Regions from separate parts of the Serratia sp. DFXYC6 genome, predicted to be linked through region 1. Evidence: predicted binding sites of a transcription regulator. Region 1 holds the regulator's gene; each other region holds the start of a gene.
What was found. Region 1 encodes CRP, which controls carbon source genes, mostly activating them, when cyclic AMP is high. Its sites were predicted from a motif close to ATGTGANNNNNNTCACAT; they were not measured.
Positions count from the first base shown of each region.

Region 2: a site for CRP is predicted at 5,050-5,067, ahead of cdd (cytidine deaminase). Genes of this name have one in related genera too.
Region 3: a site for CRP is predicted at 9,584-9,601, ahead of udp (uridine phosphorylase). Genes of this name have one in related genera too.

Region 1 covers NZ_JBXUNV010000006.1:17,505-28,240, reverse strand. The annotation lists gene argD (bifunctional acetylornithine/succinyldiaminopimelate transaminase) at 1-992, shown strand, start outside; gene AC2CGQ_RS22595 (YccS/YhfK family putative transporter) at 1,033-3,111, opposite strand; gene crp (cAMP-activated global transcriptional regulator CRP) at 3,162-3,794, opposite strand; gene AC2CGQ_RS22585 (OsmC family protein) at 4,177-4,584, shown strand; gene AC2CGQ_RS22580 (phosphoribulokinase) at 4,622-5,491, opposite strand; gene AC2CGQ_RS22575 (YheU family protein) at 5,642-5,875, opposite strand; gene AC2CGQ_RS22570 (hydrolase) at 5,872-6,852, opposite strand; gene AC2CGQ_RS22565 (LysE family translocator) at 6,971-7,573, shown strand; gene AC2CGQ_RS22560 (PhzF family phenazine biosynthesis protein) at 7,584-8,366, shown strand; gene tauA (taurine ABC transporter substrate-binding protein) at 8,481-9,476, shown strand; gene tauB (taurine ABC transporter ATP-binding subunit) at 9,486-10,253, shown strand; gene tauC (taurine ABC transporter permease TauC) at 10,250-10,736, shown strand, end outside.
Region 2 covers NZ_JBXUNV010000001.1:2,427,652-2,438,387, reverse strand. The annotation lists gene mglA (galactose/methyl galactoside ABC transporter ATP-binding protein MglA) at 1-187, shown strand, start outside; gene mglC (galactose/methyl galactoside ABC transporter permease MglC) at 199-1,209, shown strand; gene sanA (outer membrane permeability protein SanA) at 1,276-2,019, opposite strand; gene AC2CGQ_RS11895 (NAD-dependent malic enzyme) at 2,189-3,886, opposite strand; gene cdd (cytidine deaminase) at 4,108-4,992, opposite strand; gene AC2CGQ_RS11885 (CidB/LrgB family autolysis modulator) at 5,130-5,825, opposite strand; gene AC2CGQ_RS11880 (CidA/LrgA family protein) at 5,822-6,229, opposite strand; gene AC2CGQ_RS11875 (MFS transporter) at 6,368-7,582, opposite strand; gene AC2CGQ_RS11870 (sugar ABC transporter substrate-binding protein) at 7,714-8,781, opposite strand; gene metG (methionine--tRNA ligase) at 9,006-10,736, opposite strand, start outside.
Region 3 covers NZ_JBXUNV010000005.1:280,535-291,270, reverse strand. The annotation lists gene tatD (3'-5' ssDNA/RNA exonuclease TatD) at 1-678, opposite strand, end outside; gene tatC (Sec-independent protein translocase subunit TatC) at 732-1,502, opposite strand; gene tatB (Sec-independent protein translocase protein TatB) at 1,506-2,057, opposite strand; gene tatA (Sec-independent protein translocase subunit TatA) at 2,061-2,324, opposite strand; gene ubiB (ubiquinone biosynthesis regulatory protein kinase UbiB) at 2,405-4,036, opposite strand; gene ubiJ (ubiquinone biosynthesis protein UbiJ) at 4,033-4,641, opposite strand; gene ubiE (bifunctional demethylmenaquinone methyltransferase/2-methoxy-6-polyprenyl-1,4-benzoquinol methylase UbiE) at 4,655-5,410, opposite strand; gene rmuC (DNA recombination protein RmuC) at 5,489-7,036, opposite strand; gene AC2CGQ_RS22345 (DedA family protein) at 7,177-7,707, opposite strand; gene AC2CGQ_RS22340 (tyrosine-protein phosphatase) at 7,787-8,569, opposite strand; gene udp (uridine phosphorylase) at 8,699-9,460, opposite strand; gene AC2CGQ_RS22330 (dienelactone hydrolase family protein) at 9,954-10,736, shown strand, end outside.

The DNA of each region.
Region 1 (10,736 bases):
CCAGCAACGTCTTTACCAATGAACCGGCGCTGCGCCTGGCGAGCAAACTGATCGACGCCACCTTCGCCGATCGGGTGTTCTTCGCCAACTCCGGCGCAGAGGCCAACGAAGCGGCGTTCAAACTGGCGCGTCATTACGCCATCACCCGCCACAGCCCCTATAAAACCAAAATCATCGCCTTCTATAACGCGTTTCACGGCCGCACGCTGTTCACCGTGTCGGTGGGCGGGCAGGCCAAATACTCCGACGGGTTCGGGCCAAAGCCGGCCGACATCGTGCACGTGCCGTTCAACGATCTGGCGGCGGTGAAAGCGGTGATGGACGACCACACCTGCGCGGTGGTGATGGAGCCGATTCAGGGCGAGGGCGGCATTACGCCGGTCGACGCCGGCTTCCTTAAAGGCGTGCGCAAACTGTGCGACCAACATCAGGCGCTGCTGGTGTTCGACGAAGTGCAAAGCGGCATGGGGCGCAGCGGCAAGCTGTTCGCCTATATGCATTATGGCGTGACGCCGGACATTCTCACCACCGCCAAGGCGTTGGGCGGCGGTTTCCCGGTCAGCGCCATGCTGACCACCGAAGAGATTGCGTCGGTGATGCAGGTGGGCACTCACGGCACCACCTACGGTGGCAACCCGTTGGCCTGCGCGGTGGCGGAGGCGGCGTTGGATGTGATCAATACGCCGGAAGTGCTGAGCGGCATCGAACAGCGCCACGCGCTGTATGTGCAGGCTTTGCAGGATATCGGCGATAAATACGGTATTTTCACCGCCATTCGCGGCATGGGGTTACTGATCGGCGCCGAACTGACGCCGCATTATCACGGCAGAGCGCGCGATTTCCTCACCGCTGCCGCCGCGCGTGGGCTGATGATCCTCAACGCCGGGCCGAACGTGATCCGCTTTGCGCCGTCGCTGGTGGTGGAGCTGCAGGACATCGAAGCCGGCATGGCGCTGTTCGAGCTGGCGGTGCAGGATGTGATCAACGTCTGAAGCTCGTGCGGCGAATAACGGGGCGCGGCATGCCGCGCCCTTATTGATCGCGCAGTTTGCGCTTGAGCCAGATGCCGTGGTGCGGGCGCTGACGCCAGGCCAGCGACGAAATGGTATGCATCACGTTCAGGTGCGACAAAATGCGCCGCAAATGACGTTCCATCTCGGTGACGGGCATGTCCGGATGCAGATCCGGCGGCTGCATGATGCCGCTGTTGTCACTGCTCGGGCCGTCGTATTCCAACCGCTGCTGGCAGCTTTGCAGCGCAATTTCACAGGTTTGCAGATAGGCTTCCGCCAGTTTCGGCGTCAGCATGTAGTGCTCGCGCGCCAGAATGGTCATGGCGTTCAGGTGTTCGACGATGAACTGGCTGTGAGTGACCCACAGCCGCATGTCCGCCAGATAATTCGACGCGAACCCCGGCTCCTGCATCGCCTGATTGAGCGAGGTGAACAGCGCATTGTGCGCTTGGTTGACCTGCATGCGGGTATAGGCCAACGCGGTGGCATCCGGTTCCGGCTGCTTCAGCATCAGCCGCAGCGCGGCTTGATCGTTCTCCAGCGCCTGATGGGCATTCTTGCGCAGCAGCCCGCTTTGCCACTGCGGCCACAGCCAAATGGTGCCGCCGAACGCCAGCACGCAGCCTATCAGCGTATCGATCAGACGCGGCACCAGAAAATGCGAGCCGTTCAGCGCCAGCAGCTGCAGGGTGTAAACCGCCGTGACCGTAAAGCCAATCACCGACAGCCCGTAGTTCTTGCGCGAAACCAGGTAGGCCAGCAGCGTGATCACCAGCATGATGCTCAGCGTTTCTCCTTCCGGCAGCTGCAGCTGCAACAGCCCGGCCGCCAGCAATAGCCCGGCAATCGTGCCCAGCGCACGGTGCTGAATACGCACCCGGGTGGCGTTATACCCGTTTTGGCTCACCAGCATGATGGTGAGCAGGATCCAGTAAGGCTTCGGCAGGTTGAAAACCGCACCCAGGCTGCTGCCGACCGCCAGCGTCACCCCCAGCCGTGCGGCGTTGCGCAGGGCGGTGGATTTGAACGACAGGTAGCTGGCCAGCGCCGGCCAAAACGGCAGGCGGTGCTGGCCGGGCATCAGGTCGCGGCGGTACAGCGGATGCTGGGTGCGCAGCAGGCGAGCGATGCGGCTGAAGTGGTAATAACAAAACTGGCCGACCGGGTTATCGGGATGCTGCGCCGCCATTTTTTCCAGCGCCGCCAGTTCGTGGCTCATGGAGAAGCGCTTCGAATGTTGATGGTAGAGAATATCGTGCGCCACCACGCGCAGCCGGCCGGCGATCACCTGAGCGTTGCGGCGAATGATCGCTTCGGCCTGGCTCTGCTCCACCAGTTTTTGCACCTCCTCCGGCAGATGCAGGCTAACGGTGATGTGCTCCTGCAGATCCATCGCCACCTGAAAGGCGCGCTGCAGGCGCTTTTGTTCGAGGTTGTTGGCGTGCGGCAGGAAATTGAGCTGTTGGTATAAAAGGCTGATCAGATCCATCACCTTTTGTTGGCGTACCAGCAGCGGGGGCAGCGCGGTTTGCGGATCGGTGTGCTGAGTCAGCAACGAGTATTTGGCTTCGAAATAGTCCGCCAGCTCCAGATAGAGCTGGCTGAGCGTCTCGCGCATTGGCTGTTCTTTCCACAGCTTGAACCAGAACCAGGTGAATAAGCCGTACCAGACGGTGCCGATCGCGTACAGCAGCGGCGCCTGCCAGAGAGGTACCGTGCCGGCCGTGCTGAGGGCGAAAATGGCGGCCACCAGCGCCGCCGGCAACAGCCGGGCGTGCAGCGGGCTGATTTCGCCGGTGACGCCGAGCAGCAGCGCCAGGCCCAGCATCAGCGCCGGCAGCGGCACGTGCCACAGCAGTGCCTGTTGCAGCAGCACGCTGCTGAAGGCGAACAGCGTGCCGCCGACGATCAGCCGTTTAAAGAAGCGCTTATGCGGCGTGTCCAGACCGGCGATATTGCAGCAGGCGGGCACCAGAGAGAACATCAGGCCGAGCTGTAGCTGGCCAATCAACAAGCCGAACAGCACCGGCAGGCACAACACCAGCGTTTGTCGCAGTGCGTAGTTGATTTCCGGGTGGTAGATCAGGCGGCGCCACATGGCAGGGAGCAGATAAAAAAACGGCGCAGACTGCGCCGTTTCTTCGGGGATTAACGGGTGCCGTAGACGACAATGGTTTTGCCGTGGGCGGAAATCAGGTTTTGATCTTCCAGCATTTTCAGAATACGGCCAACGGTTTCACGCGAGCAGCCGACGATCTGGCCGATCTCCTGACGGGTGATCTTGATCTGCATGCCGTCCGGGTGAGTCATGGCGTCAGGTTGCTTCGCCAGATTCAGCAGGGTTTGCGCGATGCGGCCGGTCACGTCCAGGAAGGCGAGGTTGCCCACTTTTTCGGAGGTGACCTGCAGGCGGCTCGCCATTTGGGCGGACAGACGCATCAGGATGTCCGGGTTCACCTGGATCAGCTGGCGGAATTTCTTGTAGGAAATTTCGGCCACTTCACAGGCGGTTTTCGCGCGAACCCAGGCGCTGCGCTCCTGGCCTTCTTCGAACAATCCGAGCTCGCCGATGAAATCCCCCTGGTTGAGGTAGGACAGGATCATCTCTTTACCTTCTTCATCCTTGATCAGCACCGCGACGGAGCCTTTCACGATGTAGTAAAGCGTTTCGGCCTTTTCACCTTGGTGAATCAGCGTACTCTTCGATGGATATTTGTGGATATGGCAATGAGACAGGAACCATTCGAGAGTAGGGTCTGTTTGCGGTTTGCCGAGAACCATTCGCTGTTATCCTCTGTTGTTATCGCTGCCTTGTGTCACAGGGGTCAGAGTTCCCTGTAAAACCCGCCTGTAGCCGCAGTTATGAGCGAGGGCTACCGGCAAGTTTTGAGGCGTGTCATAAAAATACGCTGTCGCTCTAGCATATTAACTTGCCGTAAGCGCTGCAAGCTACATTCTGTTAACATACCGGTAAAGGAGCCTTTCTCTGGGCGTTTCCCTGAAATGCAGTGTCCCGGAAAGATTTATTGCGGCTCTGTTTGTAGCACAGAGTAAGGCGGGTGTCTCGTGTTGTCTCGCTTCAGCATGATTAGCATCAGGTTACGTTGCCTGTTTCTATGCGAAAGCGTACTCTGATTTTAAGAAATCAACCGGAGTGACCAGAATGCAGGCAAGAGTTAAATGGGTGGAAGGGTTAACGTTTTTGGGTGAATCGGCCTCCGGCCACCAGGTGCTGATGGACGGCAACGCCGGTGATAAAGCGCCCAGCCCGATGGAGATGGTGCTGATGTCGGTGGGCGGCTGCAGCGCGATCGACGTGGTATCCATCTTGCAAAAGGGGCGCAACGACGTGCGCGACTGCGAGGTGAAGCTGACCTCCGAGCGCCGCGAAGAAGCCCCGCGGTTGTTCACCCATATCAACCTGCACTTCATCGTGACCGGCCAGGATCTGACCGACAAGATCGTCGAACGTGCGGTGAACCTGTCGGCGGAGAAATACTGCTCGGTGGCGCTGATGCTCAACAAGGCCGCCACGGTAACCCACAGCTTCGAGATCCGCCAACCGGCGTAATCGAGGCGGAGCGCGGCCGGCGCCGCGCTCAACGCATTTATTCGATCTTCTTGCCTTCCAGCAACCGTTGCACCAGCGGCGCCATAATCAGCTCCATCGCCAGCCCCATTTTGCCGCCCGGCACCACTAACGTATTGATGTGCGAGATAAACGATCCCTGCAGCATCGCCAGCAAGTAGGGGAAGTCGATCTGGTCCAGGCCGCGGAAGTGGATCACCACGAAGCTTTCATCCAGTGAGGGAATGGCCTTGGCGGCGAACGGGTTGGAGGTGTCCACCGTCGGCACGCGCTGGAAGTTGATGTGGGTGCGCGAGAACTGCGGCGTAATGTAGTTGATGTAGTCTTCCATCGAGCGCACCACCGAATCCATCACCGCTTCGCGGGAGTGGCCGCGTTCGCCGGTATCGCGGATCAGCTTCTGGATCCACTCCAGGTTGACGATCGGCACCACGCCGACCAGCAGATCGACGTGTTTGGCCACGTCATGGTGCTCAGTAACCACGCCGCCGTGCAGCCCCTCGTAGAACAGCACGTCGGTCGGCGCCGGCAGCGGCTCCCACGGGGTGAAGGTGCCCGGTACCTGATTGTAGGGCACCGCTTCGTCGTAGGTGTGCAGGTACTTGCGCGAACGGCCGGTGCCGTTTTTGCCGTAGTCGATAAAGCTCTGCTGCAGCAGGCCGAAGTCGTTGGCCTCGGGGCCGAAATAGCTGATGTGTCTGCCCAGATCGCGCGCCTTGCGGATCGCCGCGTCCATTTCCGGCCGGGTATAGCGGTGGAAGCTGTCGCCCTCCAGTTCGGCGGCGCGGATATTGAGCTGCTGGAAGATTTTACGGAACGCCACGCTGGTGGTGGTGGTGCCGGCGCCGCTGGAACCGGTCACCGCGATAACGGGATGTTTGGCAGACATGATGGTTGTCACTCCGTGTTGAATGCGCCGGCGTCAGGGGATTATTGTGGCTCTTGTTGACGCTCTCTATGTCAGGAAAAATGGCGCGCGCTGGTTTGCAATGCCCCATTGTTACCTGATTTTTTCCGTCAGTCATAGAACCGGGCGCCACTAAATTTCTTCCTGCCCGGCGCGGAATTGGCCGCGCGGCATGATGTTGACGCTCTCATGCAGTTCCGACCACACCAGCACCACTTCGCCGTTTTTCAGCTGGCGGCGCACGTCCTCCACCTTCTGCTCCAGCGAGCGTTCGTGTTCGCCGTAATCGGTGCCTTCGCGCAGCACAAAGGATTCGATCAGGCTGTTCAGGGTGTCGGTTGCCAGTTCTTGCCAGGGAATAATCACGTCGGAATGTCCAGATAAGGGGAAAGCCAGGCCGGAATGCGATGCTCCAGCCACATGTGCGGTTTTTTCAGCGTGCCGCCGACGAAGCCGACGTGGCCGCCGAACTCAGTCAGCTGATATTCGATATTGCGCGGCAGGCCGGCGACGTCGGGGATCACCTCAGGGGTCATGAAAGGGTCGTCCTTCGCATGGATGATCAGCAGCGGCGTCTGGATAGACGGCAACAGCGGCAGGGCGCTGCAGCGGCGATAATAGTCGGTGGCGTCGCTGAAGCCGTGAATGCGCGAGGTGATGGCGTCGTCGAATTCGCGAATGCGTCGCAACCCGTTCAGCTGTGACAGTTTGAGCGGCAGAGTGTCCGGGTAGTGCAACAGCTTGCGGGTGGCGTTTTGTTTCAGCTGCCCCAGCAGGTAGCGCTGATAAACGCGGGAGAAGCCTTGCTCCATGCGGTAGGCGCAGGGTTCCAGCATCAGCGGCGCCGAGACCACCACCGCCGCCTGCAGCAGGCTGTCGGCGCCTTGCTGCGCCAGATAACAGGCCAGCATGTTGCCGCCGAGCGAAACGCCTACCGCCGCGGTTGGCACCTCACCGTAGCTGTCGCGCAGCCAGCGCAGAAAGAAGCGCGCGTCTTCGGTTTCACCGGAGTGGTAGATGCGCTGCTTGCGGTTGGGTACGCCGCTGCAGCCGCGAAAGTGCATCACCACCCCGAGCCAGCCGCGCTCGCGCCAGGCGTTGAGCAGGCCGTGCGCGTAGGGGCTGTAGAAGCTGCCTTCCAGGCCATGAAACAGCACTGCACGCGGTTTGTCGCGCGCCTGCGCCGGATCCTCGCTCCAGGCGAGATCGACGAAATCGCCGTCGGGCAATTCCAGCCGTTGCCAATGCGGTTTCAATAACACGCGGCGGCGCACCAGCCGCGGCAACAGCGTTTGCAGGTGCGGGTTACTGGCCCCGGTCAGAGGGCGAAAGGTGTTAGGCATAGGCTGAGTAAAATGTTGTGGGCGGCTATTGTGAGATCTCTAGCGCACTGTTAGCTTCAATACCAAGAATTATCAATGATACTGCAAAAAAGCGCCTTGGGTGAGGAGCACCCGTGCCATGGAACCGAGTTTATTCCTTTCGATGCTGGGCTTCCTGTGGGTCGCCGCCATCACGCCTGGCCCCAATAATCTGCTGCTGACCACCTCCGGCGCTAACTTCGGCTTTATGCGATCGCTGTGGCTGATGGTCGGCATCATGCTCGGCATGCAAAGCATCTTGCTGCTGGTGGCGTTCGGCGTCGGCAGCCTGATCCTGGTCTACCCGTCGCTGCACCTGATCCTGAAAATCCTCGGCAGCCTGTACCTGCTGTGGCTGGCGTGGAAAGTCGCCACCGCCGCCTATGAAAAGCTGGAAACCGACGTGGCGCCGCCGCAGCCGGTGCGGCTGTATCAGGGCTGGCTGCTGCAGTTCCTCAACCCGAAAGCCTGGCTGATGGCGCTGGGGGCGGTGGCGAGCTTCAGCCTGGCGGGCGATAAGTACAACGGTTCCATTGCGGCGATCGCGCTGGGCATTGTGGTGGTGAACATCGTCGCCGGCATTATCTGGCTGGCGTTCGGCACCCTGATCGGTCGCCTGCTGCGCAGTAAAAAGGCCTGGGTTATCTTCAACGTTTCCATGGGGTTGTTGACTGCAGCCTGTGTGTTACTGATCTGGCATTAAGGAGTGAACGATGGCGGAAAACTATTATCACGTGGTCGCCTTTACCGGCGAAGGGTTGCGCGGCAACCCGGCCGGGGTCTGCCTGCTGACGCAGCCGCTGCCGGCGGAGCGGCTGCAGGCGATCGCTAACGAGATCGGCCTGTCGGAAACCAGCTTTGTCTGGGATGACGGCGACATGACCGCCATCCGCTGGTTTACCCCGGAACGCGAGGTCGATCTTTGCGGCCACGGCACGCTGGCGGCGGCGCATGTGATGTTCAGCGCGGTTAACCCGGCGCTGAAGGATATTCGCTTCAGATCGGCCGGCGGCGAGCTGTTCGTCAAGCGCGATGAGCGGGACGGGGAGCGGCTGGTGCTTGATTTCCCCGCCAGGCCGCCGCAGAAAGTCGCCGAACCGGCAGGCCTCGCGGCGCTGCTGGGCGTGCAGCCACAGGAAGTGTGGCAGGCGAAAGCGCTGCTGGTGGTGCTTGAAAACGAGGCGCAGGTGCGCGCGCTGCGGCCGGACATCCCGGCGCTGATCGCATTGGCCGGCCGCGCAGTGATCGTCACCGCGCCGGGTGACACCGTGGACTTCGTTTCGCGCTATTTCACGCTCGACGGCGGCGAGGATCCGGTGACCGGCTCCGCGCATTGCACGTTGATGCCCTACTGGACGGCGCGTCTCGGCCGCCATCGGCTGCACGCCCGGCAGATTTCGGCGCGCGGCGGCGAGCTGTTCTGCGAACTGCAAGGGGACCGCACGCTGCTGGGCGGCTACGCTCACGTGTTCTTGCACGGGACGATCGCGCTGTGATCCGTTTTAATATTACCTAGGGTAATAAAGAAGACTTTTTTATTCTTTTATCGCCCGTCATCGCTCAGATAAAACTGTCAGCAACTGAACAGATTTTTATCAACGGAGCGGAACATGGCGGGCAAACTCTTTTCTTTACGCAACGCGGCGCTGCTGGCGTTGTCGCTCAGCGCGGCCAGCGCCTACGCGGTGGACGTGACCGTGGCGTACCAGACGTCGGCGGAGCCGGCCAAGGTGGCGCAGGCGGAAAACAGCTTCGCCAAACAGTCCGGCGCGACCGTCGACTGGCGTAAGTTCGACAGCGGCTCCAGCGTGCTGCGCGCGCTGGCCTCCGGCGATGTGCAGATCGGCAATATCGGCTCCAGCCCACTGGCGGTGGCCGCCAGCCAGAAACTCCCCATCGAAGTGTTCCTCATCGCCTCGCAGCTCGGCAGTTCCGAAGCGCTGGTGGTGAAGAATGACATCAAAAGCCCGCAGGATCTGATCGGCAAGCGCATTGCGGTGCCGTTTATTTCCACCACCCATTACAGCCTGCTGGCTTCGCTCAAACATTGGGGCATCAAGCCTGAACAGGTGAAGATCCTCAATCTGCAGCCGCCGGCCATCGCCGCCGCCTGGCAGCGCGGCGACATCGACGGCGCTTACGTCTGGGCGCCGGTGGTCAACGAACTGGCCAAACAGGGCAAGGTGCTGACCGACTCCGCGCAGGTGGGCGAATGGGGCTCGCCGACGCTGGACGTGTGGGTGGTGCGCAAAGACTTCGCAGAGAAACATCCCGACGTAGTAACCGCCTTTGCCGCCAGCGCCCTGCAGGCGCAAAAGGCCTACCTGGCGGCACCGGAACAGTGGCTGAAAGATCCGAGCCATCTCAGCACGCTGGCGCGCCTGAGCGGCGTGCCGGAAGCGCAGGTGCCGGAACTGGTGAAGGGGAACCGATATCTGCCGGTGGCCGATCAGGTAGCCCAACTCGGCCAGCCGGTGGACAAGGCAATCCGCGATACCGCCGAATTCCTCAAGCAGCAGGGCAAGATCCCGCAGGTCGACAGCGACTACAGCGCTTACGTCACCGACCGTTTTGTGAAACAGGTGCAGGCTGCGCCGCAGTCGTAAGGAAGCAGGATGCTAAACGTCAATCATCTTTCAGCAGAGTATCAGGGGCGGCCCGCGCTGCGTGACGTGTCGTTCCAGATCGCCGCCGGGCAACTGGTGGTGGTGCTCGGCCCATCGGGCTGCGGCAAGACCACGCTGCTGAATTTGATCGCCGGGTTTATCGAGCCTTCAGCTGGCAGCATCACGCTGGATGGAACGCCCGTTCACGGCCCGGGCGCCGAACGGGGCGTGGTGTTCCAGCATGAGGGCTTACTGCCGTGGCGTAACGTGGTGGACAACGTTGAGTTCGGCCTGCAGCTGGCCGGCGTCGGCAAGGCGCAGCGCCGCCAGGTGGCGGAGCAGATGCTGCAGCGCGTGGGGCTGGCCGGTTACGAGCGGCATTTCATCTGGCAGCTTTCCGGCGGCATGCGCCAACGCGTCGGCATTGCCCGCGCCCTGGCCGCCGATCCGCGTCTGCTGTTGCTGGATGAGCCGTTCGGCGCGCTGGACGCGTTCACGCGCGAGCAGATGCAGGAGTTGTTGTTGACCATCTGGCGAGATACCGGCAAACAGGTGCTGCTGATCACCCACGATATCGAAGAGGCGGTGTTCCTCGCCAGTGAACTGTTACTGCTGTCGCCGGGGCCGGGGCAGGTGGTGGAGCGGCTGTCGCTGAACTTCGGCCAGCGCTATGCCGACGGCGAAGCCTGCCGCGCCATCAAGTCCGATCCTGAATTTATCGCGCAGCGCGAATACGTGCTGGGCAAAGTTTTCCAACAGCGCGAGGCCTTGCTATGAGCCTGCATTCCACTCTGAAGGCTGCAGCCCAGCCGCAGGGCAAAGCGGCGCGCCGTTTCAGCGTGCCGCGCAACGTTTGGTTGAGCGGCGCCACGCTGTTGACGGTGTTGATCGTCTGGTGGGGCGTGACGGCGCTGCAGCTGATCAGCCCGCTGTTCCTACCGGCGCCGCAGCAGGTATTACATCAGCTGATCACCATCGCCAGCCCGCAAGGCTTTATGGACGCCACGCTATGGCAGCATCTGGCGGCCAGCCTGGGGCGCATTTTGGTGGCTCTGCTGGCGGCGGTGATCGTCGGCATTCCGGTGGGCATCGCCATGGGGTTGAACGACACGGTGCGCGGCATCCTCGATCCGCTGATTGAGATCTATCGTCCGGTGCCGCCGTTGGCGTATTTGCCGCTGATGGTGATTTGGTTCGGCATCGGCGAAACCTCGAAGATCTTGCTGATTTATCTGGCGATTTTCGCGCCGGTGACGCTCT
Region 2 (10,736 bases), on a different contig from region 1:
CTATCAGCTGATGACCGAGCTAGCGAAGAAGGGCAAGGGGATCATTATCGTCTCGTCCGAAATGCCGGAGCTGTTGGGGATCACCGACCGTATTTTGGTGATGAGCAATGGTCAGGTTGCGGGCATCGTTAACACCAAACAGACCTCGCAAAATGAAATCTTACGTCTCGCCTCCCTGCACCTTTAAGGATCGGAATTATGAACGCGCTAAATAAAAAAACCTTATTTACCTATTTCAAGGAAGGCGGCATTTACGTGGTGTTGCTGGTGCTGTTGGCCATCATCATCATTCAGGACCCGACTTTCCTTAGCCTGATGAACCTGAGCAACATCCTGACGCAGTCTTCGGTGCGCATCATCATCGCGCTGGGCGTGGCGGGGCTGATCGTCACCCAGGGCACCGACCTGTCCGCCGGGCGGCAGGTGGGGTTGGCGGCGGTGGTGGCGGCCACGCTGCTGCAATCGATGGATAACGTCAACAAGGTGTTCCCTCACATGGAAACCTGGTCGATTCCCCTGGTCATCCTGCTGGTGTGTGCGGTCGGCGCGGTGATCGGCCTGGTTAACGGCCTGATTATCGCCTATCTCAACGTGACGCCGTTCATCACCACCTTGGGCACCATGATCATCGTCTACGGCATCAACTCGCTGTATTACGATTCGGTCGGCGCGTCGCCGGTCGCGGGCTTTGATCCGAAGTTTTCCACCTTTGCCCAAGGCTTCTTGCGCTTCGGCGATTTTAAGCTGTCGTATATTACCTTCTACGCGCTGATTGCCATCATTTTCGTCTGGATCCTGTGGACCAAGACCCGCTTCGGCAAGAACATCTTCGCCATCGGCGGCAACCCGGAAGCGGCCAAGGTCTCCGGCGTTAACGTACCGCTGAACCTGATCATGATCTATGCGCTGTCCGGCGTGTTCTACGCCTTCGGCGGCCTGCTGGAAGCGGGGCGTATCGGCAGCGCCACCAATAACCTTGGCTTTATGTATGAGCTGGACGCCATCGCCGCCTGCGTGGTGGGGGGCGTCTCCTTCGCCGGCGGCGTGGGTACGGTGTGGGGCGTGGTGACAGGGGTGATCATCTTCACCGTCATCAACTACGGCCTGACCTATATCGGCATCAACCCGTACTGGCAGTACATCATCAAGGGCAGCATCATCATCTTCGCCGTGGCGCTGGATTCGTTGAAATACGCCAAGAAGAAGTAGAGCTACCGCAGCACAGACGACAAGGCCGGCAAAATATGCCGGCCTTTCTTTTTGGGGCATTACCCGTCAGGGCTGTTTGGCTTTCTGCTTCTCTTCTTTCAGCTTGTGCTCCAGCTCAACCAACTGTTCCGGCGAGACGGCGGGATAGCCCTGGGCGTCTTCCGGCACGGTGTGCATGGCGGAGATCGGGATCAGCGGGCCGAGGAAGCGCGGTTCACGCTTGAGGATATACAGATCGGTCAGTGCGCCCAGGCGGGCGAAGATCTCGCGGGCGCGCACCGTCATCATGTCCTTCGGCGACGGCACCGCGTAACACTGCGCCTGAATGCCCATGTGCAGGGCGATGAACAGCGCGCGCTCGCAGTGGAAGCGCTGGGTGATGATGATGAAATCGTTGGTGTCGAACACCTTGCGGGTGCGCACGATGGAATCCAGGGTGCGGAAGCCGGCGTAGTCCAGCACGATATCGCTCGGCGCCACGCCGGCGGCGATCAGATCGCGCCGCATGGTCATCGGTTCGTTATAGCTTTGCTGGGCGTTGTCGCCGCTCAGCAGCAGGTATTTTACCTTGCCGCTGTTATAAGCGTTGATCGCTCCCTGAATGCGGTAACGGTAATACTGGTTGATCACCCCGGTGCGGTAATACTTGGCGGTGCCGAGCACCACGCCGACCTGGCGATGCGGCAATTCCTGCAGTTCGTCGTAGACGTAAGGCGCGGTTTTCCAACTGATCCAGCGATCGAGCGCAATAGCCGAACCCATCAACACCGCAATGATGATGAACAGGCTGATGATCAGGCGTTTCCACATGTTGTTGCCTTACGCGCGCCGGGCTGAAAAAGATGGATCAAGGCTACTTTACCTGACCGACCGACGCAAGACGCGAACCGCCTGAAGCACGCGCGCCGCCGCATTTTTCGGCGGTTTTGCCGCACAAAAAAGCCCGGCGGAGCCGGGCTGGGTCATTTCAGCTCACCATTCAGAACGAGGTGCGCTTGTAGCTGCGGTACTGCGGCCGCCAGAAGTTGTGCTCGATGGCTTTCGACAGCGCATCTTCGGAGGTGACGATCGCCACGCCCTGCAGCTGGGCGGCTTTACCCACTTCCATGGCGATGCACTTCGACACGCCCTGAATATCGTCGATATTCGGCAGCAGCGCGCCGTGGCCGTCGGTAGCCAGCGGCGAACAATCCGCCAGCGCGCGGCTGGCGGCCATCAGCATGGCGTCGGTGACGCGGGTGGCGCCGGAGGCCAGCACGCCCAAACCGATGCCCGGGAAGATGTAGGAGTTGTTGCACTGAGCAATCGGGTACAGCTGCTCTTTGTAGCTTACCGGCGCGAACGGGCTGCCGGTCGCCACCAGGGCGGCGCCGTCGGTCCAGTTGATGATGTCTTCCGGACGGGCTTCCACGCGCGAGGTCGGGTTGGACAGCGGCATCACGATAGGGCGCTCGCAGTGCTTGTGCATCTCGCGGATCAGCTCTTCGGTAAACAGCCCCGGCTGGCCGGACACGCCGATCAGAATGGTTGGCTTGGCGTTGCGCACCACGTCCAGCAGCGAGATGGCGTCGCTGGCGGTTTCCCAGCCGGCCAGGTTGTCGCTCTTCTGCACCAGCTTGCTCTGGAAGTCGAGCAGGTTCGGCAGTTTGTCGGTCAGCAGGCCGAAGCGGTCAACCATGAATACGCGGGCGCGCGCTTCGTCTTCGCTCAACCCCTCGGACTTCATCTGCGCGATGATCTGCTCGGCGATGCCGCAGCCGGCGGAACCGGCGCCGAGGAAGGTGACGGTCTGATCGCGCAGCTGGCTGCCGGCGGCGCGGCTGGCGGCGATCAGGCTGCCGAGGGTGACCGCGGCGGTGCCCTGGATGTCGTCGTTAAAGCAGCAAATCTCGTCGCGGTAGCGGTTCAACAGCGGGGTGGCGTTGTTCTGCGCGAAGTCTTCGAACTGCAGCAGCACGTTCGGCCAGCGGCGTTTGACCGCCTGAATAAACTCTTCGACGAAGGCGTGGTACTCCTCGCCGGAGATACGTGGATGGCGCCAGCCCATGTACAGCGGATCGTTGAGGCGCTGCGGGTTGTTGGTGCCGACGTCCAGCACTACCGGCAGGGTATAGGCCGGGCTGATGCCGCCGCAGGCGGTGTACAGTGACAGCTTGCCAATTGGAATCCCCATGCCGCCGATGCCCTGATCGCCCAGGCCGAGAATGCGCTCGCCGTCGGTGACCACGATCACCTTGACGTTCTGCTTGGTGGCGTTTTGCAGCATGTCATCGATGCGATCGCGGTTCGGGTAGGAGATGAACAGCCCGCGCGCGCGGCGGTAGATATCGGAGAAGTGTTCGCAGGCCTCGCCGACGGTCGGGGTGTAGATGATCGGCATCATCTCGCTCAGGTGCGAGTCCAGCAGGCGATAGAACAGGGTTTCGTTGGTGTCCTGGATGTTGCGCAGGTAGATGTGCTTATCGTTATCGTTCTTGAAATCCTGATACTGACGGTAGGCGCGTTCCACCTGTTCTTCGATGGTCTCCACCGCTTCCGGCAGCAGGCCGTGCAGGTTGAAGTGGCTACGTTCTTCCTCGGTGAAAGCGCTGCCTTTGTTCAGCAGCGGAAATTCCAGCAGAATCGGGCCGGCGTAAGGGATGTAGAGCGGGCGTTTGCTTTCGTATTCTAGTTCCATCAGTTTTACTCTTCACGTATCAGATAACTGTATTGCCGACGATCCTAAAAGATAAAGAGAAGATGTACAGCATTTGTTGCCCGATGATGAACCAGGTTGGCGTAATTATCGACAATCAAATGATTTTTTAACTAAAGAAAGTGTCTCTGGCGGCGTCGGGGCATTGTATTTGGCGGGCGGTGCTGTTAACGGCGGAACCGGATGGCCCCGCCGTCGTGCGCTTAGAAGGCGGCGCGGCTGACGTTTTGGCAACCCAGCGCCGCCAGGGTGACGCGGGTGGCATCCCATTGGCTGATGCTCGCGTCCTGCGGTTCGGCCAGCACGGCGCGGCGAATGTTCTGGCAGTCGCCGCCGGAGAGGTTCAGCAGGATCAGCGCGGCCTGCAGCGGTGGCAGGCTCGGGTTGAAAGCGGCGTTTTCCGCATAGCGGCCGGCGTAGAGGCTGCCGTCCTGCGTTTCCAGCGCTACGCCGCTGTGGGCGTTGCTGTACGGAGCATGGCTCTGATTGGCCGCCGCCAGCGCCGCTTGCGTCAGCGCATCGTTCAGCGGCAGTTGATGCCCGTGATCGACCTCGTCCATCAGCAGCGAAGCGATATCCAGATCTTTCGGGCCGAAGGCGTCCGGCAGATAGTCCGCCAGCGTGGCCGGCGCGCGGCCCGGCAGACGGATCTGCAGCTCGCCACCGCTGTTCAGTTCATTCATAAACTGGCGGCAATGGCCGCACGGCGTGTAGTTGACGGTGACCGAGGCCAGCGCCGGCTCGCCGCGCAGCCAGGCATGGGTAACCGCGCACTGCTCTGCATGCACGGTTTGCTGCAGCGGCGCGCCGCTGAACTCCATATTGGCGCCGAAATAGAGGTTGCCGCTTTGCCCGCGCGCGATGGCGCCGACGTGAAAGTGCGATATCGGGGTTAACGAGCAGGCCGCCGCCAGCGGCAGCAGCGCGAATGCCAGCGCATCATCGTCCAACCCGCAGCCTGTGCGGATCGCCGCCGCTTGCTCGGCCGTGAACATCGCCGGAAAGTCTGGCGCGTCCAGATAAGGCCGCAGGGCGGATTGCAGTGTCGCGGGCAGTGCGCTGAAAGCGGTGTGAAAACGCGGATGCATAGAAAGTCTCTCTACGGGTTAACGGGATAACATTCTAGGCAGGCCAGAGACATTAAAGTGTGATTTATGTCTCTTAATTGATGAAATTAATGCAATGAAATACATAAATGCGAGATGTATCGCAAGTTTCACCCTGTTCAGCCGAACAGGCGCAGCAGCACCGGGAACAGGAACGGTGCCAGCAGCGAGGTGATGATGCCGCAGATCACCAACGCCAGCGAGCCGAAAGCGCCTTCCTGGTAGTCCATCTCGGCGCAGCGTGCGGTGCCCAGCGCGTGGGATGCCGTGCCCATCGCCAGGCCGCGCGCCGAGTGGGTGGTGATTTTCAACAGGTTGAACAACGTATGGCCGAACACGGCGCCGAGGATACCGACGAAAATGACGCAGACTGCGCTGATCGCCGGAATGCCGCCGAGCGAGTCCGCGACGGCCATGGCGATCGGCGTAGTGACCGATTTCGGCAGGATAGAGGCGGCGATTTCCGGCGTGGCGCCCAGCCACAGGGCGATGGCGCCGCCGCTGATCATGGCGGTCAGGCTGCCGATGAAGCACACCGCGATAATCGACTTCCAGCGCGCGCGGATCTGGTGCAGCTGCTCATAGAGCGGGAAGGCCAGCGCGACGACCGCCGGCTGCAGCAGATCGTTGAGGATTTTGCTGCCCTGAAAGTAGCGTTCATAGGGAATACCGGTGAGCAGCAGCAGCGGGATGATCACCGCCATGGACACCAGCAGCGGGTTGAGCAGCGGCATATTCAGCTTGCGCGCCAGCCAGCGCGCGGCGAAATAGACCGCCAGCGTCAGCGGCAACGACCACCAGATTTCATGGATCATGAATTGCCCTCCGTGTCGTCGGGCTTGCCGGCGATGCGGCGCTCGCGATGAAAATAGTGTGAGGTATAGCCGACCACCACCAACACCATCAGCGTGCTGATGAGGCAAGAGATAACCAGCGGGCCCAGATGCGCGACGATCTGGTCGTAGTATTTCATCACCCCGACGCCGATCGGCACGAACAGCAGCACCATATAGCGGATCAGCAAATGGCAGCCGGGTTTAACCCATTTGGCCGGCATAATCTGGGTAGAGAGCAGGGCGAACAGCAGCAGCATGCCAATGATGCTGCCGGGAATGGCGAACGGCAGCAGCGCCGCCACCGCGTTGCCGACGAACAGACACAGGTAGATAAGGAGCAGGGCCCTCAGGTATTTCCAGCACAGTGTGAGCACGTTGGCCATTGTCTTTTCCCGTTTAACTGATGTATTCATCATACAATTAAACTGTGAGCCATGCCACAGATCGCACCATGAATTCTCGCTATGGGTGCTATGCCCGAGCGGCGGGTTGACAGCCCGTATAGGCCGCTGCCTGCGGGATCAGCGCGCGTCTTCGGCCGTTGCCGCAGAACGTTCCGCCAGCCGGTGGCCGAGGAAGAAAAATAGCAGGCTGAGCAGGGCGGCGACGATCAGCATCACGAACATCAAGGGCGGCGCGGCATAGCTGAGCAGCACCCCGCACAGCACCGGGTTGATGGCGCCGCCCAGCGCGCTGAGGTTTTGTACTCCATAGTAACTGCCTTTCAGGTGCGGCGGCGCAATAAAGTCGATGAACATGTATTCCACCGGGATAACGATGATCTCGCCTAAGGTAAACACCGCCATCGCCGCCAGCCACAGCCAGACCGCCTGGCCGGCCGCCATGAAACCGAGCAGCCCGACGATGAAAAACAGCGTGCCCAGCACCAGCCAGCGCAGCATGTTTTCCTGGCGCATGCCGCGGCTGAGCAGGTATTGCAGGGCGATGACGATGCCGGCGTTGACGATCATCACCAACCCAATGATTTTGTAGGCGAACTCGGCGCTGGAGACGGTGATCAGATACTGCGACAGATAGCCGGTGAACTGACCGAACACCACGGCGCCCAGGGTGCTGCCGAGGGTGAAGTAGATAAGCCGCCGATCGTTTCGCAAGATGGTCAGCGTCTGACGGAAGTTGGGGAGTGCCGCCGGTGCGGCGGCGGTTGTTGTCGGGCGCTGTTCCCGGCCGCGCAAGCGCAGGCTTAGCGCCGTCACCGTCGCCAGCGCCAATCCCCCCGACAGGTAAAACGGCAGCAGCGGGCTAAGCCCGGCCACCAGAACGCCGAGCGCAGAGCCGATCGCCCAGCCGACGTTGACCAGCGTGTAGTTGATTGAGAAAGCCTTGATGCGCTGCTCGACCGGCAGCCAGTCGGCGAAGCAGGCCTTTATGGTGATGCCTAACACCGAATAACAGGTATGCAGGATCGCCAGCACCACGATCACGCCGCCGGGGCGCGGGATCCAGGGAATGGCGAAGAAACTCAGCGCGAACAATAAAATCGACAGCAGGATCAGGCGGTTTTTGCTGAATTTGTCCACCAGATAGCCGCCGTACAGGCTGGCAAGGATGCCGAGGGTCAGGCTGACGCCCAGGATCACGCCCACGCTCTTCGGCAGCAGATGGAAATGTTCGGTGAGGTAGATGGTGATGAACGGCAGCGTAACGCCGCGGCCGATGGTCAACACCAGCGAACTGGCCAGCAGTACGTTGATCAGCGAGGGGAATCCCTTCATTTGAGGCCTGTTTATGCATACAGTTATTGGGCGATGCAGATAACATAGCGCATTTTGGCGGGGACGGAAGGGGAAAGCCGATAATTAGTTTAAAAACAGAGGCTGCGTCGGCAGCCTCGTCAAAAACAGCATTATTTACCGTGTTCGGCCTGCAGCGTGGCGAACCATGGCTGAACGAAATCGCTGCTGGTGCCCCAGCCGGGGATGATCTTAGCCAGCCCGGCGACGTTGACCGGCCCCGGCTGCGCCAGCAGCAGCGCCTGCGGAATGACCGCCGCTTTGAACTGATAGTTGTCCGGCGTGCTTTCCCCGGCGATCTTGTTGGCCACCAGGCGCAGGTTGACCGCGCCGATCAGCTTCGGATCCACCGCCACGCTGACCTGCCACGGGCTGCCGGCCTCGCGCATCAGCTGCAAATCCTGGTTGGAGATATCGATGCTGTACAGTTTGATTTCGGTGCGGCCGTTCTCTTTCAACGCCTTGTAAGCCCCTTGGGTAAAGGCATCCCAGGTGCCCCAGATGGCGTCAATCTTGCCTTTCGGGTATTTCGCCAGCACCGCGCCCACTTTATTGGCGGTATCTCCCTGCACGTCGGATGAAACTGCGCCAATCGATTCCAGCTCGTGAATGCCCGGATGCTGTTTCAGCAACTGCTGGTAAGCGGCCTGGCGGCGCTCCATCGGCGGGAAGCCTGCCACCCAGAGTTTGATGATGTTGGCCTGGCCGTTGAAATCCTTCACCAACTGGCCGAACGAGGCGTTAGCCAGCGAAGCGTCGTCCTGCTGCGAGACGGTGACGCCGGGAACGCGGCCGCTGACGTCGGTATCGAAAGCCGCGACGGCGATGCCGGCCGCCGCGATGCGCTTGACCAGGTCGGTGGAATAGGGAGCCCGCCCCTGCGAGAGAATGATGCCGTCATATTTCTGGCTGATAGCCTGGTTGACGAAGTCCTGAAAACGCGCGTCGTCGCCGTTGCTGAGGAAGGTGTCCACCTTGAAGCCCAGCTTGCGCCCTTCCTGAATGGCGCCCGCCAAAAATTGCGTGGTGTTGTCGTCGGATCCGAGGTTGCGGATCACCGCGATGCGCACCGGCCCCTGATGTTGAGCGATGGCGGCCGGCACGGCGGCGTTTTCCGCCGCCTGCAGTGGCAGGGCAGCCAGCAGACTGAGGGCGAGCAGCGAAGTCTTGAGGTTTTTCATTATTATAGGCTCCAAAAAAGCAGGGAAACGATCCCGGTGAAGGTCTGTTATAGCAGTCTTTCTGTCTGGACGTCTATTTTGGGTTTCGGAGCATCATAGCCGGATGCGGCGGGCAGGGGAATCAGGGCGGTTATGACTTTTTCTTCATGCTTATAACGTGGGGATTGGGGCATAAAAAAAGGGCCGAGCAAGCTCGACCCTCCCTATGCCACGCATCTGCGCGATTACTTGACCTGCATGCCAGGCTGCGCGCCGCTGTCCGGGCTCAGCAGGAAGATCTCTTTCCCGCCGGGGCCCGCCGCCATCACCATGCCTTCTGACACGCCGAAGCGCATTTTACGCGGCGCCAGGTTGGCGACCATGATGGTCAGACGGCCTTCCAGCGCTTTCGGATCCGGGTAAGCGGAGCGAATGCCGGAGAAGATTTGGCGCGATTCGCCGCCCAGATCCAGCTGCAGCTTCAGCAGCTTGTCGGAGCCCTCGACAAAGTCGGCGCTCTTGATCAGGGCGATACGCATGTCGACCTTGGCGAAGTCGTCGAAGGTGATGGTTTCCTGGATCGGATCGTCAGCCAGCGGGCCGGTCACCGGCTTGGCGGCGGCCATGTCTTCCTTCGAGGCATTGACCATCTCGTTGACCTTGTCCAGATCGATGCGGTTGAACAGCGCTTTGAACGCGTTCACCTGATGGCCCAGCAGCGGCTGCGGGATCGCGTCCCAGCTCAGCTCGGCATTGAGGAACGTTTCGGCGCGTTCGGTCAGCGAAGGCAGCACCGGCTTCAGGTAAGTCATCAGCACGCGGAACAGGTTGATGCCCATTGAACAGATGGCCTGCAGATCGGCGTCGCGGCCTTCTTCCTTCGCCACTACCCACGGTGCCTGCTCATCCACATAACGGTTGGCCAGATCGGCCAGCGCCATGATTTCGCGGATCGCGCGGCTGAACTCGCGGCCGGCGTAGGCTTCGGCGATGCTCTGCGCCGCGTCGACGAAGGTCTGGTACAGCGCCGGATCGGCCAGGCTGTCGGCCAGCTTGCCGCCGAAGCGCTTGTTGATAAAGCCGGCGTTGCGTGACGCCAGGTTCACCACCTTGTTGACGATGTCGGCGTTCACGCGCTGCACGAAGTCTTCCAGATTGAGATCGATGTCATCAATGCGTGAAGAGAGCTTGGCGGCGTAGTAATAACGCAGGCAGTCGGCGTCCAGATGCTGCAGGTAGGTGCCGGCCTTGATGAAGGTGCCGCGCGATTTTGACATCTTGGCGCCGTTCACCGTCACGTAGCCGTGCACGAACAGGTTGGTCGGTTTGCGGAAGTTGCTGCCTTCCAGCATCGCCGGCCAGAACAGGCTGTGGAAGTAGACGATGTCCTTGCCGATAAAGTGGTACAGCTCGGTGGTGGAGTCTTTGCGCCAGAACTCGTCGAAGTCCAGATCGCCGCGCTTGTCGCACAGGTTCTTGAAGGAACCCATGTAGCCGATCGGCGCGTCCAGCCAGACGTAGAAGTATTTGCCCGGCGCATCCGGGATTTCGAAGCCGAAGTAAGGCGCATCGCGGGAGATGTCCCACTGCTGCAGACCGGATTCGAACCACTCCTGCATCTTGTTCGCCACCTGCTCCTGCAGCGCGCCGGAGCGCGTCCACGCCTGCAGCATTTCGCTGAAGGCCGGCAGATCGAAGAAGAAGTGCTCCGAGTCTCGCATCACCGGCGTCGCGCCGGAAACGACGGACTTCGGATCGATCAGTTCCGTCGGGCTGTAGGTGGCGCCGCACACTTCGCAGTTGTCACCGTACTGATCCGGCGATTTGCATTTAGGGCAGGTGCCTTTCACGAAACGGTCCGGCAGGAACATGCCTTTCTCCGGATCGTACAGCTGAGAAATGGTGCGGTTCTTGATAAACCCGTTTTCTTTCAGGCGGCTGTAAATCAGGGTGGACAGCTCACGGTTTTCATCGCT
Region 3 (10,736 bases), on a different contig from region 1:
GAAACAGGGTTCGTTGCGGCGAGATGCGGGTTTAGGCTGTAAATCCCGGGGCAACAGATAAGGGGCGTCCGTTTCCAGCAGCAAACGCTCGGCCGGGATCTGCGGCAACAGGGCGCGCAATTCCAAGCCGCGCCGCTCGTCGCAGACCCAACCGGTGATCCCGATCGACAGACCCAGCGACAGGCAGCTTGTTAATTCTTCGGCGGTGCCGGTGAAGCAGTGCACCACGGCCGCGGGCAGTTTATCCAACCACGGCGTCAGTAGCTCGGCAAAACGTGCGTGTGCGTCGCGGCAATGAAGAAACACCGGCAGCGCCAACTCCGCCGCCAGCGCCAGCTGCGCGGTGAACGCCGCTTCCTGCTGTACGGGCGTCGAGAAATTGCGATTGAAATCCAGGCCGCATTCGCCGATCGCCGCCACTTCAGGGCGTACGGCTAACGCATAAATCTGCTCGGCGGTCTGTTCATCCCAACCGCTGGCGTAATGCGGATGCACACCGGCGGTAGACCAACCGTAGCCCGCATGTTGCTGCGCCAATTCCGCCGCTTCGCGGCTCTCTGCCAGATCGGTGCCGGTAATCAATATCCCGGTAACGCCCGCCGCGCGGGCGCGCTCCACTACCGCCTGGCGGTCTTTGGCGAATTGGCTGCTGGTGAGGTTAACGCCGATATCAAACATGGTTTTTTCCAAAGCAAAAGCCGCCCAATGGGCGGCTTAGCAATCAAGATGGATCAAGGGGCTGGCGGTTCGTCACCCTCGTCTTCTTCTTCCGCCTGTGGACGACGTTTGCCGGTATAGAAGCGAGCGAAGAACACCCCCACTTCAAACAGCAGGTACATCGGTATTGCCAACAGGGTTTGCGAGAACACGTCCGGCGGCGTCAACAGCATGCCGACCACAAACGCGCCGACCAACACATACGGCCGTTTCTTCTTCAGATCTTCCGGCGAGGTGACGCCACTCCAGCACAGCAGAATGATAGCGACCGGCACTTCGAAGGCGACACCGAACGCCATAAACAGCGCCATGACGAAATCGAGGTAGTTTTTGATGTCGGTGGCAATGGTCACCCCCATCGGCGCGGTCTTGGCAAAGAAGCCGAAGGCCAGCGGGAACACGATGAAGTAGGCGAAAGCCATGCCGAGGTAGAACAGCAGGCTGCTGGACACCAGCAGCGGCATCATCAGGCGGCGTTCATGCTTGTACAGCGCCGGCGCGATGAATGCCCACACCTGATACAAAATCATCGGCGCGGAGACGAACACCGAGACGATCATGGTCAGCTTGATCGGCGTAAAGAACGGTGACGCCACGTCGGTAGCGATCATGCTCGCCCCGGCCGGCAGCTGCTTGAGCAGCGGCGCAGAGACCAACTGGTAGATGTCGTTGGCGAAAAACACCAGCACCACGAACACCGCCAGCACGCAAATAATCGAGTTAAGCAGCCGCTTGCGCAGCTCTATCAGATGACTGATAAGGGGTTGGGTATCTTCAACAGCCATGTATTAACGATCGCCACTAGGTTGGTGAGACGCTGGGGTTTTATCCGCAACAGGTTCGACAGGTGCCGGCGCGGTTTCCGCCGGCGCTTTAGCCGGTTGCGCCGCCACCGGCGCGACGGCTTCAGGTTCCGCTGCCGGTTTTGGCGCGGCGGCGGGCGCACTGGCGCGGGTTGCCGCTTCCGCCGGCGTCACGCCGTCGTGCAAGGCTTCCGGATCGGTGATCTGCGGGTTATGAATGGTGTTCGCCAGCTCTTCTTTCTCGCCCTGGTAGGTGCGTTTCAATGATTCCGCCGCGTCTTTCAGCTCATCCATCGACGCCTTCAGTTCCGGCGTCAGGTTCTGCAGGCCGGCCTGTTCCGCTTTTTTCAGGCTGTCCTGCAGCTCCTGCAGCTTCAGCTCCTGAGACAGTTCGTGCTGCACCGAGGCCGCCAGCGAGCGCAGCGCGCGGATCCAGCCCGATACCGTTCTGACCGCGACCGGCAAGCGTTCCGGCCCCAGAACAACCAGGCCGATCACCAGCACCAGCAGCAGCTCACTAAACCCAATGTCAAACACGGTTTATACCTGCTCTTTGTTCTTCGACTCTTCCGGTTTCACTTCCGGCTGCTTATCGGTAATAGGCTTGGCCGAGAAGTCAGCGTCATCCAGGCTGCTTTTCTCAGCCGTGTTGGGGGTCGACGGCGTATCGTCGCCGATCGCCTTCTTGAAGCCCTTGATCGAGGCGCCGAGATCGGAGCCCAGCGTGCGCAGTTTTTTGGTACCGAACAACAGCACCACGATCACTGCGATGATCAACAATTGCGTAATACTAATACCGCCCATTTTAATTACCTCTAATTTTAAAGGGTCTTTTAAAGCCAGCCCGCATTATAGAGCCGACTTTACCAGAGTAACGAATTAAATCAGGTGGTTCGCTTCCAGCCAATCACCCAGCATACGATGCCGGCGGCCATCATCCAGGCGGGAAACACCTCGATTTGCCCCAGCAGCAACAGCGTGCCGCTTACCAACAGTGTAGCGCCAACGCCGAACAAATAACGTGACTGCCCCTGACGAACCCGCTGAGCCTGCATCTGGTTGGTCAGCTTATCAACGCTTTGTTGCAACAGTTTATGCTGCTGCAAGCTATCGTAAAACAGCTCGGGCAGTTCCGGCAGCTTCTCCGCCCAGAACGGCGCTTTCTCTTTCAGCGCACGCACCACGGCGGGAATGCCGACCTGATCGCGCAGCCAGCTCTCGAGGAACGGCTTGGCGGTGGTCCACAGATCCAGCTGCGGATAGAGCTGACGCCCCAGTCCTTCAACATACAGCAAGGTCTTCTGCAATAACACCAGCTGCGGCTGCACTTCCATATTGAAGCGTCGCGCGGTGTTGAACAGGTTCAGCAGCACGTTGCCGAAGGAAATCTCCGCCAGCGGCTTCTCGAAAATCGGCTCGCACACGGTGCGGATGGCGAATTCGAAGTCTTCCACGTTGGTGTCGCGCGGCACCCACCCGGAGTCGACGTGCAGTTCCGCCACCTTGCGGTAATCACGGTTGAAGAAGGCGATGAAATTTTCCGCCAGGTAGCGTTTATCATCCTTGTTCAGCGAACCGACGATGCCGCAGTCGATGCCGATGTAGCAAGGATCTTCCGGATGTTCGTAGCTGACGAAAATATTACCGGGATGCATGTCCGCATGGAAGAAGCTGTCGCGGAAGACCTGGGTAAAGAACACCTGGACGCCGCGTTCCGCCAACAGTTTCATGTTGGTGCCCTGCTGTTCCAGCGTGGCGATGTCCGAGACCGGAATGCCGTAAATGCGCTCCATCACCAATACGCTTTCGCGGCAGTAGTCGGAATAAACTTCCGGTACGTACAGCATTGGGCTGCCGTCGAAATTGCGGCGCAGCTGAATGGCGTTAGCCGCTTCGCGCAGCAGGTTCAATTCGTCCAGTAGAGTTTTCTCATACTCGCGTACCACTTCGCGCGGGCGCAGACGGCGGCCGTCCGGCAACAGCTTCGGCACCCAGCCTGCCAACCGGTACATCAGACGCACGTCGGCCTTGATGATCGGCCCGATATCCGGCCGGATCACCTTCAGCACCACTTCCTGGCCGGTGGTTTTCAACCGCGCGGTATGCACCTGCGCGATCGAGGCAGAGGCCAGCGGCTGCTGATCGAAGTCATCGAACCAGGTCTCCAGCGGGCCGCCCATCGCCAGCTCGATATGCTTACGCGCCAACGCGCCATCGAAAGGCGCCACCCGATCCTGCAGCAGCGTCAGCTGATCGGCAATGTGCGGCGGAAACAGATCGCGACGGGTCGACATCATTTGGCCGAACTTGATCCAGACCGGCCCCAGTTCCTGCAGCGCCAGCCGCAGACGTTCACCCAGCGGTTTGTCCTTGTGCCGATTCGGCATCCAGAACAGCAGCCGGCGGCCAAAGCGCAGCGGCAGCGTCAACCGCATTTTAGGGATCAGCTCGTCCAGCCCGTAGCTGAGAAAAACGCGGACGATAAAATACAAACGGCGCAGTTCGCCTGGGGTCATCGCTTGCCCTCCAACTTGTCCATGCGGGCAATCAGCGCTTCCGCGCTGCGGGCGAGTGCGTCAACTTCTTCGTTGAACCACACCACTTCCAGCGGCCCCGGCGCCAGGCGCCACTCTTCTGTCAACGCCTCAGCCATGTCTTGCTGCCGGCGCATAAAGCCGGCTTTCAGCAGCGAGGCGCCTTTTCCCAGCGCCTGTGTAATGCCTTGGGCGGCGATATCGCCGATGTAGGGCGCCAGCCACTCCGCCGGATCCCACTCCGCCAGATCGAGCAGGCCAACCAGCTGTTGCACCACCTGAATATCGCCTTCCACCGTCAATTCGCCGCTGCGCATCAGCACCGGCAACTGCTGGCGATCGCGCAGCTTCAGCAAGGAGGGAATGCGGCTACGCACGGTGCAATCGGCGCTGTCTTCAGACTGCCCCAGCACATCCACGCGCAGTTCGCTGAACACCAGCACCAGCGGCGAAGCCAACTCTTCCAGTTCGATGCGCAGCACCTTGCCCGCCAGGCGTTGGCGGGCGGCTTTCATGCTGCGATCGCGAAACAGCAGGTTATTCAGCGAGGTTTCCAGCGCACCGGTCAGCAGAGGGGTAAACAGCATCGGCATCTCCCTCTCAGAACTTGAAGCCGCGATGCAGGGCGACAATACCACCGGTCAGGTTGAAATAGGTGACGTTTTCAAAACCGGCGTTGCCCATCATGCCCTTCAGGGTTTCCTGATCGGGGTGCATGCGGATCGATTCCGCCAGGTAGCGGTAGCTGTCCGGATCTTTCACCACCAGCTCGCCGATCTTCGGCAGCACGTGGAAAGAGTAGGCGTCATAGGCTTTGCTCAGCGGCGCCAGCAGCGGCTTGGAGAATTCCAGCACCAGCAGACGGCCGCCCGGCTTCAGCACGCGGAACATCGAGCGCAGCGCTTTGTCTTTGTCAGTGACGTTACGCAGGCCAAAGGAGATGGTGATGCAATCGAAGTAATTGTCCGGGAACGGCAGCGCTTCGGCGTTGGCCTGCACGTAATTGATGTTGCCGACGATGCCGCGATCGCGCAGCTTCTCGCGCCCCATCTTGAGCATCGAATCGTTGATGTCCGCCAGCACCACCTGCCCCTGCTCGCCCACCATGCGGGAGAACTTGGCGGCCAGGTCGCCGGTACCGCCGGCCAGATCCAGCACGCGCTGCCCGCGGCGCACGCCGCTGCAGTCAATGGTGAAACGCTTCCAGATACGGTGAATACCGAACGACATCAGGTCGTTCATCACGTCATACTTTGCCGCTACCGAATGGAAAACGTCCGCCACCATGGCCTGTTTTTCGTCTCTAGCGACGGTGCGAAAACCGAAATCGGTGGTTTCCTGCGATTGATCTGCCATTGTCCTGCCTGCTATTCAGTCAATTTTGTGTGGATGAGTGTACCAGAAGCCCGGTGAATACCCCACCTCGCCACGGCCTCAGCCGTGCGAAACGAAGCCCGGTTCCCCGGCGGTATCGTCATCGTCGTTCGTCTGCGGCAGCGCGGCGACATCATCGTCGTTCGCCTCTTCCGCTTCATCGTGTTGCGCGCCGGCTTGCTGCGCCAGCAGCGGGTTTATCGGCCGTTTGACCTCAACCCCCAACGCGCGGAAACCTTCAATTTGGCCGATAAGATTACCACGGCCTTCGCTCAGTTTGTTCATCGCCTGACGATAACTGCCCTGCGCCTTGTCCAGGCTCTGCCCCAGCGCGGACATATCGTCCACGAACAGCCGCATCTTGTCATACAGTTTCGCCGCGCGATCGGCGATGCGCTGGGCGTTCTGGCTCTGATGCTCATAGCGCCACAGGTTGGTGATGGTACGCAGCGCCACCAGCAACGTGGTCGGGCTGACCAGCATGATGTTGTGCTTAAGCGCTTCGCTGATCAGCTCCGGCTCGCGATCGATAGCCAGCAGGAAGGCGGGCTCGACCGGAATGAACATCAGCACATAATCCAGCGAACGCAGCCCCGGCAACTGCTGATAGTCCTTGCGGCCCAGCATGCGGATGTGGCCGCGCAGCGAGGCGATATGTTCGCTCAGCGCCGCTTCGCGCTCCGCCTCATCCTCGCCGTTGAAATAGCGCTCGTAGGCGATCAGCGACATCTTGGCGTCAATCACTACATCCTTACCCTGCGGCAGGCGCACGATCACATCGGGCTGCATGCGGCTCTGATGATCCACCCGCACGTTGACCTGCGTTTCATACTCATGTCCTTCGCGCAGGCCGGAAGCCTCCAGCACCCGGCTCAGCACCACCTCGCCCCAGTTGCCCTGCGTTTTGTTGTCGCCTTTCAGCGCCTTGGTGAGGTTGATCGCCTCGCGCGCCATCTGCGCGTTCAACTGCTGCAGATTGCGTATCTCGTGCGTCAGCGTATGGCGCTCCCGCGCCTCCTGGCCAAAGCTGTCCTGCACCTGCCGGCGGAAACCGTCCAGCTGTTCGCGCAGCGGCAACAGTAAACGATCCAAACTTTGCTTATTTTGCTCGTCCACCTTGCGGCCGCTGTGTTCAAAAATGCGGTTGGCGAGATTTTCAAACTGGGTGGTGAGCCGCTGTTCGCTGTTGATAAGCAGGCGCTGCTTCTCCTCCGCTGCCATACGCGTCTCTTCCAGACGGATGGTGACTTCGCGCAGTTCGGCTTCCTGCGCGCTGTTAACCTCGCGCTGGGCGCGCAGCTCCTGATTGAGCAGTTCGCATTCGTTGCGCCAATGGTTGAGCTGTTGCAGCTTCTCATGTCCGGCCGCCAGTTGGCTGTGCAGATTGCGCAGCTCCAGCTCGCTCTGGCGCGACTGCTGTTCGTGGCGCTGCAGCGTTTCCTGCCGCGCCGCCGTTTCCTGCTGCGCCTGCTGCAACGCTTGCTCCAGCAACCGCAGCTCGGTTTCATGTTGCGCATGCGTCTGCTGCACCCGCAGACTGGCGATCAGCCACCCCAACAGCATGCCGATCGCTACGCCGCCAATCCCATAAATCAGACTGGTATCCACCCTGCCTCCTGTTGCACCTTGCCGTTGCGGCGTTTTGCACGCCCATTGCCCGTCACGTTAAGGGGAGGCTGTATGGATGTCCAGCCTGATTTTGCCGGCCGCGCACAATATTGCGCGGCGCTGCGCAATTTAGCGAGAAATCAACCCAGCCACTGGCTGAGCCACTTGATGCCGAACGCCCCCGGCGCCAGAATGCCGAACGCCCAGATCATCGCCGACGTGACGTTGGCCAGTTGGAAATAGCGCTGCGGCATGCCGCAAATGCCGCCCACCAACGGCACCACGGCGCGCAGCGGGCCGAAGAAGCGGCCGATGAAAATGCCCAGCACGCCCCAGCGTTCAAAGAAGGCGTGGCCGCGCGCCAGCAGCTGCGGATTGCGCGACAGCGGCCACATATGGGCCACGCGATCCTGATAGTGATAGCCGATCCAGTAAGAGAGCCAGTCGCCGAAAAACGCCCCGGCGGCGGCGGCGGCCCAAATCGGCCAAAAGGCGATGCCGCTTTCGCCGATCAGCGCGCCCAGCGCCAGCAGGATCACCGTGGCCGGCAGCAGCAGCGACAAAAACGCCAGCGACTCGCCGAACGCCAGGAAGAAGATGATGGGAATGGCCCAGCCTTCGTGCTGACGCACGACGTCGCTGACCCAGTTGATAACGTCATTGAGGCTCAATACGGGGCTCCTGATACGCGATGGTTCGCCGCCTAGGATAAGCCGGGGCGAGTTAAACCCCGGTTAAACACGCAGCGATTTACTCGAGGTAGAACGCCTGCAGCGCTTCGCGCTGGGCCGCGCCCAGACCGTATTCCGCTTCCAGCCAGCGGTCGGTGGAGCCGTATTGCTGACGGATGCAGCCCAGCGCCGTCATCAGGAACTCCTCGCGCGCGCTGAGCACGTAGGCGAATTGCTCCAGCGCCGCCGCATTCAGCTTGATAGAGAGCTGATCCAGCATCTGCTCGCGGAAAGTGACCAGCGTGGTTTCAGTCAGCAGATAGTCTTCCAGCACCGTCGCTTCGTCGGCCCCCAGCGCGAACAGCACCAGTGCCGAACCGACCCCGGTGCGATCCTTGCCGACTGCGCAGTGCTGCACGATCGCGCCGCCGCCGGGGTTGCTCAGCAGCTGCGCCAACCGCTGATAGGCCACATTGCCGAACGGCAGGCGGCGATACAGTTCCAGCATGAACGCGCGGGCGTCGAAAGCGGCCAGCGTTTCGTTGGTGAGCTTCTCCAGGTTGGCGTTGACTTCGCTGCTCAGCGGGTTGGCCGGCACGTGATGATAGTCGGCGCCATTCCACAGAATATCCGGTTTGGCCTGCACTTCGTCGGCATCGCGGTAGTCCAGCACCGAACGCACCGGCACGCCGGCGAGAAAGGCGCAGTCGTTTTCCGTCAGCCGCTCGAGGGAACCGGAACGAAACAGCAGGCCGCGCTTGATGCGGCGCCCGTCGGCCACGCCGTTGCCGCCGAAGTCACGGAAATTAATGCCGCCGTCGAGCGGCGCAAGCGAAGGATGAAGCAGGATCTGGGCGGTCATAAACGTCCTCGTTGTTTTTGTTATGACAACGCGCGGCGGCCATCGGCGCAGCGCTGAGGAGTATCACCGTAACAGATTAGTCGCGAATGGAAAAACGGGCCGCGGCGGCGGCCCGTTCAGGGGAGGCGATTACAGCAGACGGCGGGCGGCATCCACCACGATCTGCACCGCTTTGCTTTCGGTGTTTTTCATGGTCTCGGCGTTCGGGATCTCTTGCTGGGTGCGGTTAACGATCACCCCAGCCACCATGCCGGCACGCAGGCCCTGGCTGGCGCACATGGTCAGCAGCGTGGCGGACTCCATTTCATAGTTCATCACGCCCATCGCCTGCCACTCTTCCATCGAGCCTTTAAAACGGCTGACCACGCGGCCGGAGTAGGTGTCGTAACGTTCCTGGCCCGGGTAGAAAGTATCGGAAGAAGCGGTTACGCCAATGTGGGTGGTCGCGCCGCTGGCTTTGGCCGCTTCCACCAGCGCGGTGGTGCAGGCGAAGTCCGCAACCGCCGGGAACTCCATCGGCGCAAAGTGCAGGCTGGCGCCGTCGAGGCGTACCGCCGCCGTAGTCACCAGCACGTCACCGACGTTGATATTGGCCTGAATGGCGCCGGTGGTGCCGATGCGCAGGAAGGTGCGAATGCCCAGCTGCGCCAGCTCTTCCACCGCGATAGAGGTAGACGGGCCGCCAATACCGGTGGAGCAGACGATCACCGCCTTGCCGTCCAGCTCTGCGCGCCAGGTGGTGAATTCACGATGGGAGGCCAGATGCACCGGATTTTCCATCAGCTTGGCAATCTTCTCTACGCGCTGCGGATCGCCCGGCACGATGGCAAGCTGGGCCCCTTGTAAATCGTTCTTGGTGAGGCCGAGATGAAAAACGTCAGACTGAGACATACGAGACTCCTCATGGATCATGTTTATTGGGAGGAACAAAAAAGCACTCTACTGAAAATCGCCGCTTAATTTCGTGACGACAGTCACTATGAAAAGAGAAACAAATTACATGCTACATATTTTTTGTGATTTTTATCACAAAAAATCACTATCACTATAAGGCATCCAGAATGCACCGCTAAACCTCAGTCTAGCCGACAAACCTTGCAGCTCCCTGCCCGTTGGTTGCCGGCTGAAACTATTTAGCTCATCAATCCGAAATAACTCCATCTTATCGGTTGCTTAGGGGCAAAAAAGCCCTCTAACGCACCTTATGGCACTTACGCGGGCCAAAACGCGTAATAACATGATAAAAAGCGCTTAAAAATGCCGCAAAGCCAGATAATTAGCCGTTTTTTATCGACTTGTCCGAAAGTGCGCCACGCAGCGCCAATAATGGGTAATCTTTCCTATAGTTAATCTCAGCGCTTTTTTCTATTGCACGGAGACCGCAATGAAAACCGAACATGTGATGACATTAGAACAGGCTCAGGGGGGATTCGCCCCGGCCGCCGCGCCGTTGGCCGCCTCCGCGATTATCACCGACGAACAGGGCATTCATGCCGGGCAAACGACCATCCCTTCTCAGGGCGACGCGCTGCCGGCCTACGTCGCCAAACCCGCCGACCATAACGGCCCCTTTCCCATCGTGCTGGTGGTGCAGGAAATCTTCGGCGTCCATGAGCACATTCAGGATCTTTGCCGTCGCCTGGCCAAGCAGGGCTATCTGGCGATCGCGCCTGAGCTCTATTTTCGCCAGGGCGATGCCAACGACTACAGCGATATCGGCGAGCTGTTCCAGCAGTTGGTGACCAGGGTGCCGGATCGTCAGGTGCTGTCGGATCTGGATCACGCCGCGCACTGGGCTATCCGCCACGGCGGCGACGCCGGCAAGCTGGCGATCACCGGCTTCTGCTGGGGCGGTCGCATTACCTGGCTGTACGCAGCGCACAACCCGCAGTTGAAGGCGGCGGTCGCCTGGTACGGCAAACTGGTCGGCGAGAAAACGCTGAATTCACCGAAGCATCCGGTCGATGTCGCCACCCACCTGTCGGCGCCGGTACTGGGGCTGTATGGCGGGCAGGACAGCGGCATTCCGCTGGAGACGGTGGAAACCATGCGCCAGGCGATACGCGCCGCCAACGCCGAGGCCGAAATCGTGGTGTACCCCGAGGTCGGGCATGCGTTCAACGCCGATTATCGTCCCAGCTACAACGCCGAAGCGGCGCAAGACGGC